One region of the Paenibacillus sp. FSL H8-0122 genome, then DNA from elsewhere that is predicted to be linked to it. Evidence: predicted binding sites of a transcription regulator. Region 1 holds the regulator's gene; each other region holds the start of a gene.
What was found. Region 1 encodes Rex, which represses fermentation and respiration genes when NADH is low (regulators of the CRP and FNR family bind a similar motif). Its sites were predicted from a motif close to TTGTGAAATATTTCACAA; they were not measured.
Positions count from the first base shown of each region.

Region 2: a site for Rex is predicted at 2,115-2,132, ahead of NSS64_RS28855 (cytochrome ubiquinol oxidase subunit I). Genes of this name have one in related genera too.
Region 3: a site for Rex is predicted at 1,670-1,687, ahead of qoxA (cytochrome aa3 quinol oxidase subunit II). Genes of this name have one in related genera too.
Region 4: a site for Rex is predicted at 1,900-1,917, ahead of NSS64_RS27470 (phosphoketolase family protein). Genes of this name have one in related genera too.

Region 1 is NZ_JBBOTB010000001.1:1,944,232-1,948,448, forward strand. Features, by position in the region: gene dinG (ATP-dependent DNA helicase DinG) at 1-1,459, shown strand, start outside; gene NSS64_RS08440 (redox-sensing transcriptional repressor Rex) at 1,616-2,266, shown strand; gene NSS64_RS08445 (amidohydrolase) at 2,256-3,557, shown strand; gene NSS64_RS08450 (cell wall elongation regulator TseB-like domain-containing protein) at 3,587-4,108, shown strand.
Region 2 is NZ_JBBOTB010000001.1:6,732,313-6,736,529, reverse strand. Features, by position in the region: gene cydB (cytochrome d ubiquinol oxidase subunit II) at 1-608, opposite strand, end outside; gene NSS64_RS28855 (cytochrome ubiquinol oxidase subunit I) at 612-2,000, opposite strand; gene NSS64_RS28850 (cold-shock protein) at 2,224-2,454, opposite strand; gene NSS64_RS28845 (cold-shock protein) at 2,546-2,746, opposite strand; gene NSS64_RS28840 (S1C family serine protease) at 3,140-4,217, opposite strand, start outside.
Region 3 is NZ_JBBOTB010000001.1:5,523,820-5,528,036, forward strand. Features, by position in the region: gene NSS64_RS23840 (GntR family transcriptional regulator) at 1-106, opposite strand, end outside; gene NSS64_RS23845 (polysaccharide deacetylase family protein) at 300-1,454, opposite strand; gene qoxA (cytochrome aa3 quinol oxidase subunit II) at 1,954-2,970, shown strand; gene qoxB (cytochrome aa3 quinol oxidase subunit I) at 3,015-4,217, shown strand, end outside.
Region 4 is NZ_JBBOTB010000001.1:6,442,464-6,446,680, forward strand. Features, by position in the region: gene NSS64_RS27470 (phosphoketolase family protein) at 1-1,786, opposite strand, end outside; gene NSS64_RS27475 (GntR family transcriptional regulator) at 2,064-2,786, opposite strand; gene NSS64_RS27480 (response regulator) at 2,880-4,022, opposite strand; gene NSS64_RS27485 (S-layer homology domain-containing protein) at 4,133-4,217, opposite strand, start outside.

The DNA.
Region 1 (4,217 bases):
TGATGAAGCCCATCATCTGGAGGATATTGCCGGCAAGCATCTTGGCATGCAGATGAAATATTTCACATTCGCCCATACCCTCACCCGTCTCTATAAGGATAGCCGGAGCGGGCAGCTGCCTGCCCTCCGCCAGAGTCTGCAGTCTTCGGGCAGTGAGCAGGCTTCCGAATGGAGCGGCGTGATCGACCGGATCTATCCAGATCTGCTGACGGTGAAGGAGTCCTGGGATGCGCTTAGTGACCGGCTCTTCAGCCTGCTGCCCGAGCGCAGCGATGCCGGGGCCGGTGAAGCAGGCCAGCTGGTGGCACGCCTGCAGCCGGGCAAGAAGCCGAAGGATTGGGAGGAGCTGGCTGCCCTTGAGAATACACTGAACCTCAGTCTGAGCGATATCATCCGCAAGGGCGACAAAATGCTCAGTGAGATGCGTGACACGGACAGCCAATCCTCCTCAGACAGCCTTGTGACCGATATCGGCGGGTTATTCAAAGATCTGGCATCCATTAGAGAGCAGATCCGCTTCTTCATGAGCCTGAATGATGAGAATATCGTGTATTGGCTGGAGGGAAGCGGTAATTATAAGGGTAAGTCGCTGCAAATGTATGCTGTTCCCGTAGATGTCAGCACCCAGCTTAGGGAGCTGTTCTTCGATAAGAAGAAGAGCATTATCCTGACCTCGGCCACCTTATCCGTGGATAAATCCTTCCAGTTCATGATCGATAACCTGGGTCTTGGCGAGGCTGCCGAGCAGCGGCGTCTGATGACTGCACTGCTTCCATCACCATTCAAGTATCGTGAGCAGGCGCTCCTGGTCATTCCCCGGGACTTCCCGAGCGTCAAGGGAAGTATAGGGGATGCCCGCTTTGTGGACACCCTCGTGCACTCCCTTGCCGAGACAGCTGTAACAACACGGGGGCGGATGCTGGTGCTGTTCACCTCCTACAAGATGTTGCGCCAGGTCTATGAGCCGCTGAAGGAGGCGCTTGCCTCACAGGATATTGCGGTGCTGGGACAAGGCGTGGAAGGCGGCAGCCGGAGCAAGCTGATCCGCCGCTTCCAGGATAGCCCGGCTTCGGTCTTGCTGGGTACCAGCAGCTTCTGGGAAGGGGTGGATATCCCGGGAGAAGCATTGACCTGCCTGGCGATTGTCAGACTGCCGTTCCAGCCGCCGAATCACCCGCTGGCAGAAGCGAAGTCGGAGCTGCTTCAGGCACAGAAGAAGAATCCGTTCATGAAGCTGTCCGTGCCGCAGGCCGTCATCCGCTTCAAGCAGGGCTTCGGGCGGCTGGTCCGCACGGCGCAGGACCGGGGCATCGTAATTGTGTACGATACCAGAGTCATTGAATCGCATTACGGAAAGTACTTCCTGTACTCGCTCCCCGGTCCCAAGATGGAGCATATGCTCACCGAGCAGATGGTCCCGAGAATTGCCGAATGGCTGGATGACGGCGGGGTTTCCTAATTCATCTGCTATTGCTATTATTAATAAGTCATGATTAACCTGAAGATCCGTTCCCGCCTGCCCTGCCACTCCGGCAGGCGGCGGGGCACGGTTGCTATAATCGGCATTACATGAAGCGAATTTGTGATGTTACATCAACTTGAAGGAGGAGAATACATGAAATCGGATAAAATATCGGAGGCCGTCGTGCGCAGGCTCCCAGTGTACCTGCGTTTCCTGAACGATCTCCAAAAACGTGAAATCTCCACAGTCTCTTCTCAGGAGCTGGGCCAGAAGCTTGATCTGAATCCCGCCCAGATCCGCAAGGATTTGGCTTATTTCGGTGATTTTGGCAGAAAAGGCATCGGCTATGATGTATCTTATCTGATTGAGAAGATCCGCCATATCCTGAAGCTTGACCAGCAAATTAATGTTGCACTGGTTGGAGCCGGTAATCTCGGTCATGCCTTGTCTAACTACAACGCTTACTTAAAGGATACGATGAAGATTACTGCCATCTTCGATGCCTATCCGCCGAAGGTAGGCCAGCAGATCAACTCGCTGGTTGTGCAGCCGATGGAGGAGCTAAGCAGTACAATCCGCTCGCAGGGCATCCGGATCGGGATTATTACCGTGCCCGACAGCGAAGCCCAGAACGTAGCTGATATTCTTGTCGATTCCGGTATCGAGGCGATTCTGAACTTTGCACCGGTTATTCTCAAGACGCCTGCCAATATCCGGATTCATGCCGCAGATTTCACCACAGATCTGCAGAGCTTGGCTTATTATTTGCATGATGGAAAGGATGAGGCTGAAGATGAGCAGTAAGATCACGATAATCAAGAATGGGCACTTCCTGGTTCCGGGCAGTGACAAGCCGGTTCTGAGCGGGTACATGACCCTGGAGAATGATTTGATTACTTACATAGGTGAAGCTGAGCCGGCAGTGGAGGATGGCGCACAGGTCGTAGACGGCAGCCGTCTGCTGTTCATGCCTGGTCTGGTCAATACCCATGGTCATACTGCAATGTCACTGCTGCGCGGATACGGCGACGATATGGTGCTTCAGTCTTGGCTGCAGGAGAAGATGTGGCCGATGGAAGAGAAATTCACTGGTGATGATGTATATTGGGGAACCTCGTTGTCCGTGCTGGAGATGCTGAAGGGCGGCACAACCACCTTCCTCGATATGTATGATCATATGGACCGGGTAGCGGAAGTGACCGAGCAGTCCGGTATTCGTGCGGTGTTGATGCGCGGCGTAATTGGGCTATGCCCGGAAGAGGTACAGCAATCCAAGCTCGCTGAGGCGATTGCTTTTGCCCGTAACTGGCACGGCAAGGCTGATGGCAGAATTACGACCATGCTCTCGCCGCACGCCCCGTACACCTGTCCTCCAGAGTTTTTCATGAAGTTTGTGCAGGCTGCCCATGATCTGGACTTGCCAATGCACACCCATATGTCCGAGACGCGCCATGAAGTGGAGCAGAACGTGGCCGACTATGGCCTGCGTCCGGTCGCACATCTGGAGAAGCTCGGGATGTTCACCCGTCCTTCGCTCATTGCCCACGGGGTTCATCTGAACGATGAAGAGATCGGGATTCTGGCCCGCCATAACGTTGGCGTGTCGCATAACCCCGGCAGTAACCTGAAGCTGGCCAGCGGGGTTGCGCGTGTTCCTGAACTGCTGAGAGCCGGGATTAAGGTCTCCCTGGGTACAGACGGCGCGGCAAGCAACAATAATCTGGATATGTTCGAAGAGATGAGGCTGGCGGCTCTGATTCACAAGGGCGTAAGCGGTGATCCCACAGCGGTACCGGCTCCTGAGGCGCTTCTGATGGCTACGGAGTATGGGGCGCAGTCTATTTTCCTAAGCGGGGTAGGCCGGCTTGCCGCAGGAATGAAGGCCGACTTCATCGCACTTGATATTGACCAGCCGCATCTGCTGCCGCATACCGATCTGCTCTCCCATGCCGTATATTCGGCAAGTGCCAAGGATGTGGAGCATGTATGGGTGAACGGCCGGCAGGTTGTGAAGCATGGACAATGCCTGACACTTGATGAGGAAGCCATCCGCCGCAAAGCACAGGAGACGTTCGAGAGCCTGCTTAAACGGTAATTCAGGGAAACGGGAAAGGAAGCAGCGTGGTGAAGAAGAAGAGGAGAAGATGGATCTGGCTGGGGATTACCGTGGTGCTGCTCCTTCTGTTCGGACTAAGCCAGTTCTATGCCTACATTATGAAGGACCAGTGGAACGAGCGGAGTGAGGCCAAGGAGCTGGCCCGGGCGCGTGCCGGACTAACAGAGGTTACCAAGGCCCAGAAATCTGTCTGGAATGAGAATGAGATCTACTGGGTGCTGACCGGTAAAAATGAAGCAGGGACCGATCTGATGGTGTGGGTCCGTTTCACCTTGGAGGGCAAGCCTGCCGGAGGCGACAACGACCTGTATGCAGAGGAACTGAGCAATGGCACCTCAGAAGAGAAAATGCGTGGAATCATAGCCGCTCAGCTGCCGGACATTACGATTGAACGGCTGCTGCCCGGTGTATACAACGGGGAATATGCCTGGCAGCTATTTTACAAAAAAGACGGGCGATTCTATTACAGCTTCTACCGCTTCAAGGATGGCAGCGCCATCGGTGAGGGGTACAGTCTGCCGAACCGTTAAGCTAAGCGCTCAGCGGAAGAATACATGCGGGGGAACAGTTTATCTGTTCTCCCGTTTTTTTAACAGATAAATTTATATGTTTTGGGGTCCCCGCAAAGTACCTGAGTCA
Region 2 (4,217 bases), 4.8 Mb from region 1:
AGTGGAATCAGCAGCTTCTGGGCCAGCTTACGCGCCCGTTCCTGCAGATCTCCAAGCGTGCGGAGCGTAGTGAACATCAGCCCGTGTACCAGACACAGCAGGACAACCGTAATTCCTGCAACCACCGTATACGCATTGACGATATCGAAGAATCCGGCATACATCTGCATATCCTTGTCGATCGGCAAACCCTTGATGAAGCTGGCGAATACCACGGCGAGCAGGAACGGCGGCAGGAAGCTGCCGAAGAAGATACAGACATCCCATGTTTTCTGCCAAGCCTTGGAATCGCGCTTGCCTCTGAATTCGAAGGCGACACCACGGGCGATCAACGCCAGGAGAGCAAATACAAACGGAATATAGAAGCCGCTGAACAGCGTAGCATACCAATGCGGGAAGGCCGCGAACATTGCACCGGCACCCGTAATCAGCCATACTTCATTCGCATCCCAGAACGGCCCGATCGAATTGATCAGTATCCGTCGCTCCGTATCATTCTTAGCCAGAATCTGCGTCTCCATCCCTACACCGAAGTCGAAGCCTTCCAGGAAGAAGAACCCGACGAACAGCACCGCAATCAGCAGAAACCATAATTCATTAAGTGACATGGGTTAGCCCTCCTTGTTATACGGATCGTGGGATTCACCGTGTTCGTTATCCATAGCATAAGGACCTTTTTTGATCACTTTGACGAACAGGCCGACCAGCACTGCACCCAATATGGCATAGATCGCAGTAAAAGAAATCACCGAGAACAGCACCTGTCCGCTCGTAATATTAGGTGATACACTGTCTTCTGTAGTCATAAGTCCGAATACAGTCCATGGCTGACGCCCGATCTCTGTCATAATCCAGCCGGCCGTGTTGGCAATCGGCGGAAGCAGCAGTCCCCAGAACATGAAGCGCATGAACCAGGTATTGGGTCTGTCCATCTTTTTACGCCACATGAGGTAGATAGCATATACCCCGAACAGCATCATCAGCGTGCCGGCAGCAACCATGATCCGGAAGCTCCAGAAGGTTGTTTTGACCGGCGGAATATAATCTCCTGGTCCGTAGGCTACTTCATACTCCTTCTGCAGCTCCAGCATCCCCTTCACATCACCGGAGAATTTACTGTAGGACAGAAAGCTCAGCAGATACGGAACCTGAACTTCATTGCTGTTGGTCTGGTTCTTCACATCGATATTGGCAAATACCGTCCAAGGTGCCGGGTCGCCGCTCTCACCCCACAGCGCTTCGGATGCAGCCATCTTCATTGGCTGTGTCTCTACCAGATATTGAGCCTGTGCATGTCCTGCAACCGCAACGCCGAAGGAAGAGATAACCCCTACAATGGCTGCAATCTCGAATGATTTCCGGAAAAAAGCAACGTCCTGCTTCTTAAGCAATTTGTAAGCACTGATCCCTGTTACCAGGAAGGCGCCTGTAGCGTAGGCGGCAAGCACTGTATGCGGAAATTCGACCAGCAGCTGGCCATTTGTAATCAGTGCGAAGATGTCATTCATCTCAGCCCGGCCATTGCTAATCTGGAAGCCGACCGGATGCTGCATGAACGAGTTAGCCAGCAGAATCCAGAATGCCGACAGCATCGTTCCGAAGGCAACCAGCCAGATGGATAACAGATGAATCCGCTTGGATACCTTATCCCAGCCGAAGATCCAGATTCCGATGAACGTGGACTCCAGGAAGAAGGCCAACAAGGCTTCAATCGCAAGCGGAGCCCCGAACACATCACCGACGAAGCGCGAATAATCCGACCAGTTCATCCCGAACTGGAACTCCTGCAAGATCCCTGTTACTACACCTACTGCGAAGTTAATCAGGAATAGCTTCCCCCAGAATTGCGCCATTCTTTTGTACTCTTCATTGCCCTTTCTTACGTACATGGTCTCCATAATGGCAATTATGAGCGCAAGTCCGATCGATACTGGCACAAAGAAATAATGAAAAATTGTCGTCGACGCAAATTGTATACGCGACAGCAGTACTGTATCCATATTTCTCCCCTTCCTTCTCCCCATTTCGTTATGTCTATTTTGTCAAATTTCTATCACTCAAAGTGTGATAATTATCACATTATACGCCCCGTTTAGGCATAAAAAACAATAAATTTGTGACAAATATCACAATTTTGCATTTAAAAGCAAAAAAAATAAGACGGTTTCACCGTCTTGAAGGTGCCCTGCATATATAGTTGTCTTGACTCATAAAGGTATTGGTCTAGGTAATGGAAATACCTTTCTTAAGCGATTTGAGATCGCCATTTGAATTAAGCAATTGCGGCAGCATCTTCATGCTACGAACCATTGGGGAATGACAGAGACGGCAGGAAGGCGCATGTTCAAATGCGAAATTATCCCTCATCCATCCATTGCAATCCTCATTGGTACAGGCCCAAATTGCGGTATTTTCTTCCGGTACTTCCTCCAAAGGCTTTTTCCGGTAGTTCATTGCCGTTCCTCCCTTCCTTTATGTTGCAAGCAAGTAATGATAAAAAAAGACCGTCCCAACTTTCACAAGCGGGGACGGTACCTTCTATTAATTACAGTTTTACAACGTTTTCGGCTTGTGGTCCGCGGTTGCCTTGAACAACGTTGAATTCAACGCGTTGGCCTTCGTCCAAAGTTTTGAAGCCGTCGCCAGTGATTGCGCTGAAGTGAACGAATACGTCGCTTCCGCCTTCAACTTCGATGAAACCGAATCCTTTTTCTGCGTTGAACCATTTAACTGTACCTGTTTGCATGTGTGTTACCTCCACAAATTTAAATTAATATGTTCTTTTTATCTTCAGACAAAGAAAAAATTCACACATTGAGAAAGGTTGTAGCTTTGGTTGACAGCCCTTTTCAATGCGAGAATAAGGTATCAATGTAAGAATAATTTCATGTTACCACACCTTAATAACAAAGGCAAGCTGTTCTATCCTAATTCCTCCGTTTTTTCCCTTATAAGGACTACTTCCCAATGTAAGGGCTACCAGTCATATTAAATTGTAATATTTATACCCAATGCTACCAATTACCCCATTTATTTATTCTTGAAACAGCCCCGCCCTCTTCTTTTTTCCTGAAAAGGACGGCTTGAACTGTTTCCGTAATCGTGACTGCCTCATTATTATATACGGCCATTTCCAATTTTATTCCTCTGGCTTCTCAAGAAGCTGGACCGTGGTCTGCTTCACTTCACCATTGCGGTAAAAGGTAATCTTCAGCTTATCGCCGATCTTGGTATGATCGTACAGATATTTGCGCAGCGACAGGGTGGAGGTAATCGGCTTATCGTTGAACTTCGTAATTACATCGTTAAGCTGCAGACCCGCATCCTTCGCCGGTCCCACCGCATCCAGAACTACAACCCCATCGGTTACTACAGACGGAAGATTAAGCTCCTTGCGCTGGTCGTCGGCCAGCGGCACATACGGATTATTCAGATCCACTGAATAGACGCCCAGATATGACCGGGCTATCCGGCCTTTGGAGGTAAGCTCATTGGCTGTATCCACCACATGATTGGCGGGAATCGCAAAGCCCAGTCCCTCTACCCCCGTATCGGAGATCTTCATCGTATTGATACCAATCACCTTGCCGTCCAGATCCACTAGCGCGCCCCCGCTGTTGCCCTCGTTAATGGCCGCATCCGTCTGGATTACTTCCTGCTCCCAATCGTACACGCCGTCCTGGTTCAGTGACACCGGTATCGTCCGCTCTGTGTAGCTGACAATGCCGGAAGTCAGTGTATCTCCAAGCCCCAGCGGGTTGCCGATGGCAATGACAGTCTCACCCAGACGCAGCTTGGAGGAATCCCCGATCTCAGCAATCCGGTCGATTCCCTTGCCGTCAATGGAGAGCACAGCAATATCGCTCACCTTGTCGGCGCCTACCAGCTCCGCCTTGTGTGTCACGCCGTCTACTGTAACCACTTCCAGCTTGCCGGCACCCTCAATGACATGATTATTCGTGATGATAAATGCCTTATTATCATCCTTCTTATAGATAACTCCCGAGCCTAGCGCAGACTCATCGAGAATATTAAGTTCCTTATTGTCTTGTTTATGATTAATGATGCTCACTACCGCAGGGCGGATATGTGCAGCAGCCTGAATAATCCGGTCATACGGATCTGCGCTGCTCGCAGCCACCTTATCAATAACCACCGGAGCCTGAGCTCTCTCAGCGGCGAACTGTCCCGTTACCAGACTGAACAGCAGCACAGCC
Region 3 (4,217 bases), 3.6 Mb from region 1:
GCAGCTGTTCATCCGCCCGCAGAATACCATGCATAATCAACTCCTTCACCTTGTCGGTCAGCTGCTCATAGATCGGCTTGCGGCTGCGTACATCCAACTCGAACATGACAGTCCTCCTTTCATCTGATACTCCGGCTGCTGTATCATAGTGTATTAACTGTACTACTATTATTAATACAGTTGAGGAATGATGTCAATCATTAACTTTTACTTTGTCTAGTTTCAGCGCAAAAAAAGAGCAAGCCTGCGGGAACAGATTGTCTCCCGGGCTTGCTCTTTGCTGTTGCTATAAGCAGTAATCAGCGTTTATCCTTCCAGAAATTGAGCGGCTCCATATCCTTCGTAATGAGCTTGAAGGTATAGCCTTCCTTCTTCAGCTTCTCCAGAATACGCGGCAGCACCTTGAGTGTAGCCTTCTGGTCATGCATCAGAATCACCGGATTGGTCTTGGACGCCTTCAGCTTATTCACCTGATCCATCACGGTGTTATAGATTCTGTCGCTGTTCTGTTTGTATTTCCAGTCATAGGAATCCACGTTCCAGTCCCAGAGATGATAGCCCTGAGTCAGGACTTTATCGCGGAAGGACTTGGTGAAATAGGGCTTACTTCCGTAAGGCGTACGGATCAAGGTGGTGCTGGTTCCCGTCAGCTTCTTCAGCGTCGCATTGGCCCCTGACATCTCGGCAAGCGCCGCTGAAGGGGAGGCATAGAACTTCTCCTGGCGGTGGGTTACGCCGTGCAGCGCTAAGCCATGGCCTTCCTTCGCCGTCCGCTTCACCTGGGCGGGGTGCTGGTTCATGTTGTTCCCCAGCATGAAGAAGGTTGCCTGTACGTCATATTTACGCAGGATGTCCAGCAGGTCGCCAGTCGTGGCTGACGGGCCGTCGTCAAAGGTCAGATACACGGTCCGGCCAGGCTTGCCCGGCTCCGTGGGCTGAACCGGAGTGACTGGAGTTACCGGAGCCACTGGAGCCTTAGGCTTCAGCTCTGCAGCATATTTATCGGTGAAGGCTGCATCGGTAAGCTGCGCCGAGCCGTCCTTCACACGAAGTAAATATTTATCTCCCGCATAGGAAATGCTATACCCGAGGTACCCGCTGAGCTTCAGCGGAGCCATGAGTTTGCCGTCCTGTACGAAAGTGCTCATAGGCACGGCAGTCCCATCCTTCAGCACCGCACCTCCGTCCTTGCTCAGCAGGGTCAGCGAACCTGTCCCGCCGGCTACGTGAATCCCGTCCGTCAGGCCGGTAAGGGTCCATTTCAGCTCATCCGCAAGCGCGCGCAGCGGTACATAATAGGTGCCTTTTACGGATACAGCTTCAACCTTGCTTAATTTATCGTTGACTCCGAGTTTAAGAATAGTGCTATCACCTTTAGCGTCAGCCGGGACCTGCACAAGCCCCATAATTAGGAATAAAGACATGAATAAAAGCAGAATTTTCTTGATGCGCACAGCAGCAGTCTCCAATCTATGTATATTTGTCTATCACTTTATCATATATACTTTCAACGTAATTTGAGAGATTGTAACCGCAAGCTAAGAATTTGTTACTCTTATGCAATGATAAATGAGGGGTCGCCATTATTTTCAGAAAGCAAGCAATTCTCGTCGAATGCTGTCACAGCAGGCGTTACACGGTTAAAACAGCGGTTTTTGGCACAGAATAATTGTGACAAAATTAATAACAATATCGGAATTTTGAACAAAAATTGAACAACCTTAAAATTAGCTAAAGTGCGCCACTACAGTGATCTTTATCATACCCTTAGGGAGTTGTAACAATTTGATCACACATATTTAACTTGTTCGCCATTTTTAAGGTCTATTTTATATATTTATACAAAATATGTATTTTGCATTATGGGTAAGTAGTTCTTACTATAGATACAGATCAATGTACTCCCGTTAATGAACGGCGAATGAAAAGTAGTATTGAAGGAAGGAGTTCTATATGAAAAAAAAGGGACCGTTATACGCTTTGTTTCTAAGCCTGATCCTTCTCCTGCCGGGATGCAGCTCAATCGCTGTTCTGAACCCGAAGGGGCCGTCTGCAAGGACGTTATCTGACACCATTGTGCTCTCTATTCTTGTTATGCTCGGGGTTCTGGCTGTTGTCTACATTCTGTATATCTTTGTACTGGTGAAATATCGTGCGAAGAAGAGTAATGAGGGCTACATTCCTAAACATGAAGAAGGCAATGTGGTACTTGAGGCCATCTGGATCATTATCCCGATCATTATCGTAGCCTTCTTGTCCGTTGTTACCGTCAAGACGACTAACGAAGTGGAGAATGTAGCTGCGGACTATCAAGATCAGACTCCTCTGGTCATCTATGCTTCCTCGTCCAACTGGAAATGGCATTTCAGCTACCCTGAGGAAGGGATCGAGACGGTCAACTACGTGAATATGCCGGTGCATCGTGCGGTAGAATTCAGAATGTACTCGTTCGGCACCATTACCAGTCTCTGGATTCCACAGCTTGCCGGTCAAAAGTACGCCATGAGCGACATGCTGACAACGCTTCATCTCTCCGCTGATACGGAAGGCTCTTATATCGGAAAGAATGCTAACTTCAGCGGTAAAGGCTTCGCCCACATGGAATTCGAAGCGCTTGTACTTAGTAACAAGGGTTACGAGGACTGGGTGAAGGAAGTGAAGGAAACCGCACCTAAGCTGACTGAGGAAGAATTCAAAGGCCTGCTGGCCACGGATTACCTCGGACGCAAAACGTATTCCTCCACCCATCTGGAGTTCAGCCCTCCTCCGGGAAATCACGGAGATCATATGAGCGGCGGCGGCAAAGAGATGGATATGGACAACGGCAATCCGGAGCATCAGGATAACAAGGAAATTCATCCGTCTCCCGAGCCGTCCAGCGGAACGGAATTCGACAGCAAGCCTGATCCGGAAGTCGATCAGCCGCTGCCAAGCTCCCCTGTGGATGAAAGCACACATGAAGGACACTAGCTCTCTGAAGAGCTTAATGCAACACACTGAAAGGAGCTACCCTAATGGATTTGGACAAATTTAAGGTTCACGGCGAACCCTTGATATACGGAGCCATGATCAGTATTGCACTGGCAACCATCGGGATTCTCGTAGGGCTTACCTATTTCAAGAAATGGGGCTATCTGTGGCGTGAATGGCTGACCACGGTTGACCACAAAAAAATCGGGATCATGTACATCCTTGCGGCGCTGCTGATGCTGTTCCGCGGCGGTGTAGATGCGATGATGATGCGTCTGCAGACGGCTGCGCCGGAAATGAAATTCCTCGATGCGCAGCACTACAATGAGGTCTTCACCACCCATGGTCTGATCATGATTCTCTTCATGGCCATGCCTTTTATCATCGGTCTGATGAACGTAATCATTCCGCTGCAGATCGGCGCACGGGACGTTGCCTTCCCGCGGCTGAACGCCGTCAGCTTCTGGCTCTTCTTCATGGGCGCCATGCTGCTGAACATTTCCTTCGTCATCGGCGGCTCGCCGGATGCGGGCTGGTCAGCCTACTTCCCGCTGGCGAGTCTTGAATTCAGCCCGACCGTAGGGAACAACTACTACTCTCTGGCCCTGCAAATATCCGGTATTGGTACGCTGATCACCGGGGTTAACTTTATCGTAACGATTCTCAAAATGCGCGCACCAGGCATGACGCTGATGAAGATGCCGATGTTCACCTGGTCCGTACTCATCACCAACGTTATCATTGTCTTCGCCTTCCCGGTTCTTACCGTAGCGCTGGCGATGATGATGTTCGACCGCCTCTTCGGCTCCCAGTTCTTCACGATGGCCAACGGCGGGATGGATATGCTCTGGGCCAACCTGTTCTGGGTCTGGGGACATCCGGAGGTCTATATCGTTATACTGCCGGCCTTCGGGATATACAGTGAGATTATCGCCACCTTCTCGAAGAAGAACCTGTACGGATATACCTCCATGGTATTCAGTATGCTGATCATCTCGCTCCTGTCCTTCCTTGTATGGGCGCACCATTTCTATACGATGGGTCAAGGGGCCATGGTCAACAGCTTCTTCTCTATTACAACGATGGCCATAGCGGTCCCAACCGGGGTCAAAATATTCAACTGGCTATTCACCCTGCGAAAGGGCAGGATTACCTTCACGACACCGATGCTCTATACGCTCGCCTTTATCCCGATCTTTACGATCGGCGGGGTAACGGGCGTCATGCTGGCAATGGCCAGCGCCGAT
Region 4 (4,217 bases), 4.5 Mb from region 1:
GCGGACGCGGATGCTTGGAGGATACGATCAGGTTGATCTTCTGACGGTCATTCAGGATCGTGTCGAATACAGCCAGCAGGCTGTTCGCATCGGACGGCAGATACTCACGGATGAATTCAGGCTTCTTGTCAGCCAGATGGCCGAGCAGACCCGGATCTTGGTGGGTATAACCGTTATGGTCTTGCTGGAACACGGTCGATGTAGCGATGACGTTCAGGGATGGAATATCTTCTCTCCAGGTCTGATCTGTCGCCTTGCGCAGCCACTTGAAGTGCTGGGTGATCATCGAATCGACCACGCGCAGGAACGCTTCATAGCTGGCGAAGAATCCGTGGCGGCCGGTCAGTACGTACCCTTCCAGAATCCCCTCTGCCTGATGCTCTGATAACTGGGAGTCAATGACACGGCCATACGGAGCGAGGAATTCATCCTGCGGTTCCTGAATGGCGTCCATCCATTGGCGCTTGGTCACTTCGAATACAGGTCCCAGACGGTTGGACATGGTCTCATCCGGTCCAAAGATCCGGAAGTTGCGGTTCTCTTCGTTGAGCGTAACAACCTCTTTCAGGTATTTCCCCAGCACGGCCATATCCTGCGCAATCACTTGACCCGGAACAGAATTATCCAAGGTGTAGTTGCGGAAATTCGGCTTGTGCAGGTCTTTGATCAGCTTACCGGCATTCGTTACCGGGTTCATCCCCATACGTCTGTCGCCGGTTGGCAGAATTTCGGCCAGATCCGCGTTCAGACGGCCGTTCGCATCGAACAATTCTTCAGGTCTGTAGCTGTTCAGCCATTCCAGCAGCGCCGGAGCATGCTTCATGTTTTTCTGATCCACAGGAATCGGTACCTGGTGTGCACGGAAAGAGCCTTCGTTCGGCACGCCATCCCACGATTTCGGACCGGTCCAGCCTTTAGGGGAGCGGAAGACCAGCATCGGCCATACCGGACGGGCAGTATCGTTATTTTCACGGGCATTCTTCTGAATGGCGGCAATTCTCTCTACGATCGTATCCAGCACCTTCGCCATTTCCGGGTGCATCAGATCAGGATTCTCACCTTCCACGAAGAATGCTTCCCAGCCGTTTCCGGCAAAATAGGCGGTTAATTCTTCTCTGCTCATCCGGGAGAGGATGGTCGGGTTACTGATCTTGAAGCCGTTCAAGTGCAGAATCGGTAATACCGCACCGTCTGTAATCGGGTTGATGAACCGGTTGGACAGCCAGGAAGCGGCCAGCGGGCCAGTCTCTGCTTCACCGTCACCTACAACTACTGCGGAGATCAGATCCGGGTTATCCAGAATCGAACCCACGCTGTGCGACAGGGAGTAACCCAGCTCGCCGCCTTCATGAATCGATCCGGGTGTTTCAGGAGCCGCATGGGAGGCAACACCGCCAGGGAAGGAGAACTGCTTGAACAGCTTTTTCAGACCAGGGATGTCTTGGGTGATCTGCGGATAGATTTCGGTGTAGCTTCCGTCCAGATAAGAGTTCGACACCATCACCTGACCGCCATGGCCCGGGCCTTCAATATAGAACATGTTGAGATCATATTTAGTGATTACACGGTTCAGGTGCGCATAGATAAAGTTCTGCCCAGGGATGGTCCCCCAGTGTCCGATCGGCTTCACTTTGACGTCTGCATCCTTCAGCGGTTCTCTTAACAACGGATTATCCTTCAAATAAAGCTGGCCTACGGAGATGTAGTTCGTTGCACGCCAGTAAGCATCAAGCTTTGCCAGATACGTTTTCGAGGAATAATCCACCTGTTCGATTGTTAATCCCATGTCTTCCACTCCCTAATCTTTTTCTTTGTAAATTGAATGTATCACTTCTACAGTTACATCATACATCGGCATTTCAGAAATTCAATCTTTTTAGAAATTAATACGGTCCAATATTGTGAAATTTTGAACATAGTATGAAATTCTCTGCTAACCACGCACAAAAAGATGTTTATTTTTATAATTATGGTTTAATTTGTTATATAAAAAATCACCAAAAAAAGACCGGGACTCCTCCCGGCCTGCTATACCTAAATTATGCTATTTACACCGTCCATCCTCAATGCACAGATACGAACGTGTTAAACTTCAGATACTCATAATGGAAGCGCATATGCGAGAATTCGAACGGCGTGCCGTTATCCAGGAAGAAGATCCCCTCCATAATTCCTACGGGTTCATTCTCCTTCAGATGGAGCAACTCCTGGTCATTCGGCAGCGAAGGCTCGGCAAAAATAGACAAAAAGGATTTGGTCACCGCCAGATTGCGCGATTCCTCCAGATAATGAAAAATCGACCCCTCGATAATCGTCTGGTCGAGATTTTGCACAATTTTGATCGGAATATATCCCGTCTCAATCATGAACGGCGCACCTTCGAACAGGCGCAGACGCACGATCTTATACACGAAATCATGGGGCAACAGGAACAAATCCCGCTGAAGCTCCTGCGTGGGCCGGATGACCTCGAAGCTCAGCACCTTGATCTCCGGCTTCTTGCCGTGCATCTGGAAGTTATCCGACACCCCCAGATTAGAGCCCTCGTAATTGAAGATCGAATCGTTCTTGATGTATAACGGATTGATGAAGGTGCCGGAGCCGCGTTTCTTGAAAATAATGCCCGAGCTCTCCATCTTCATCAGCGCACGCTTAATGGTACTGCGGCTAACCTGATACGCCTCGCTGAGACTGCGCTCATCCGGCAGCTTCATATCGGCGTACTGCCCGGCAAAGATCTTCGTTTTGAGGTCAGCAATAATCTGCTTGTAGACAAATTGGGTCATGGGGGGCTCCTTCGTCGGGTCTTTGCAGAACAAGTTCATTCAAGATTAAATATATCATAATTTAGATAGGGCAAAAAGGATGAATCCACGGATTCACCCTTTCTGACGCTTGTTGTCCCAATCCCTATACCATTTGACAATCTCCCGGCTCGGTTTCTCCGCAACCTCTGCTTCCATGACCGTTTCCAGCAATACATACTGTCTTTGCACCAGAAAATGAAAGCCCATTCTATCCGATATTTGCATGTACAATAATTGCGCTTGCTCCTCTAACGGATAGCGGGTGCAGACCTGTTCAATATGCTTGAAGGCCTGTTCATATTCTGCATTCCCCATATACCAGCGGACCAGATTCAGCTTCAGCCGAATCCACTGCAGCTGGAATCTCTGCCGTTCAAGCTCCGCCCACACATAATCGTACCCCTCCAGATATTCGCTCTTGAACAGCTTCAGGATTCGTTCGTATTCGGGCAGGGTGTCATTCGAGAGCTCTAACCCCGCTTGGATAAAGCGGTCAAACTCATCAACGTCCAGGCAGATGCCATTCAGCTTGAGCAGATAGCCGTCCGCCGTATTTTGCAGGAGAATCCGTTCTCTGCTGAAGGGCTCCAGCATCTTGCGGATATGATACACAGCTGTATATAACTGCGGATAGGCCCTGTTCGGATCAAAATCAGCCCACAGCAATTCAATAAGGGTGGCTTTACTGACCACTTTGCCGCGATGATGCAGCAGGTAAAAGAAGATTTCCTGCGCCTTCGCCGTTCTCCATTGCAGTGACGGAAGCTCCTGGCTCCCTTCGTAGATCCGGAAGGCATCGAGCATCAGCATTCTCCAGCTTGTCTGCGCTGACGCTGCCCGGGCTACCAGGCCAGGCTTCTGCTGAGCATTCAATCTCCGAACTGTAAGCTTCAGACGGTCCGTATGAATCGGCTTAAGCAAATAATCCAGGGCATTCAGCTCAAAAGCCTTGATCGCATACTTATCATATGCCGTTACGAATACAACCTGCAGATCGGGTCTCTGTTCAAGCAGCCTTTCCGCCAGCTCAATCCCGCTCAGCTCCGGTAAATGAATATCGAGAAACACAATATCGGTCTCGGTCTCCTCTACCTTTTGCTGCCCTTGCAGCGGATCGGTATATTTGCCGATAATCTCGAAACACCCAAGTGCATGCAATTGGCGTTCCAAAGCCTTTAGTGCCAATTCTTCATCGTCAATCAGGATTGCTTTCATTCGGATCTCCTTCGCAACTGGAAATCGGTACGGTTTTATAACCATTATACTTCAAATTTAATGATTTAGGGGCTGGAGGAGAAATGATCTCTCCTCCAACCCCTATCCATTTATTCTGTAACCCGTTGTTCCTTCTGTTCACTGTCGATCCGGTACTGATGGTCGATGATAGCCTCCTGGATATCCAGGTAGGCC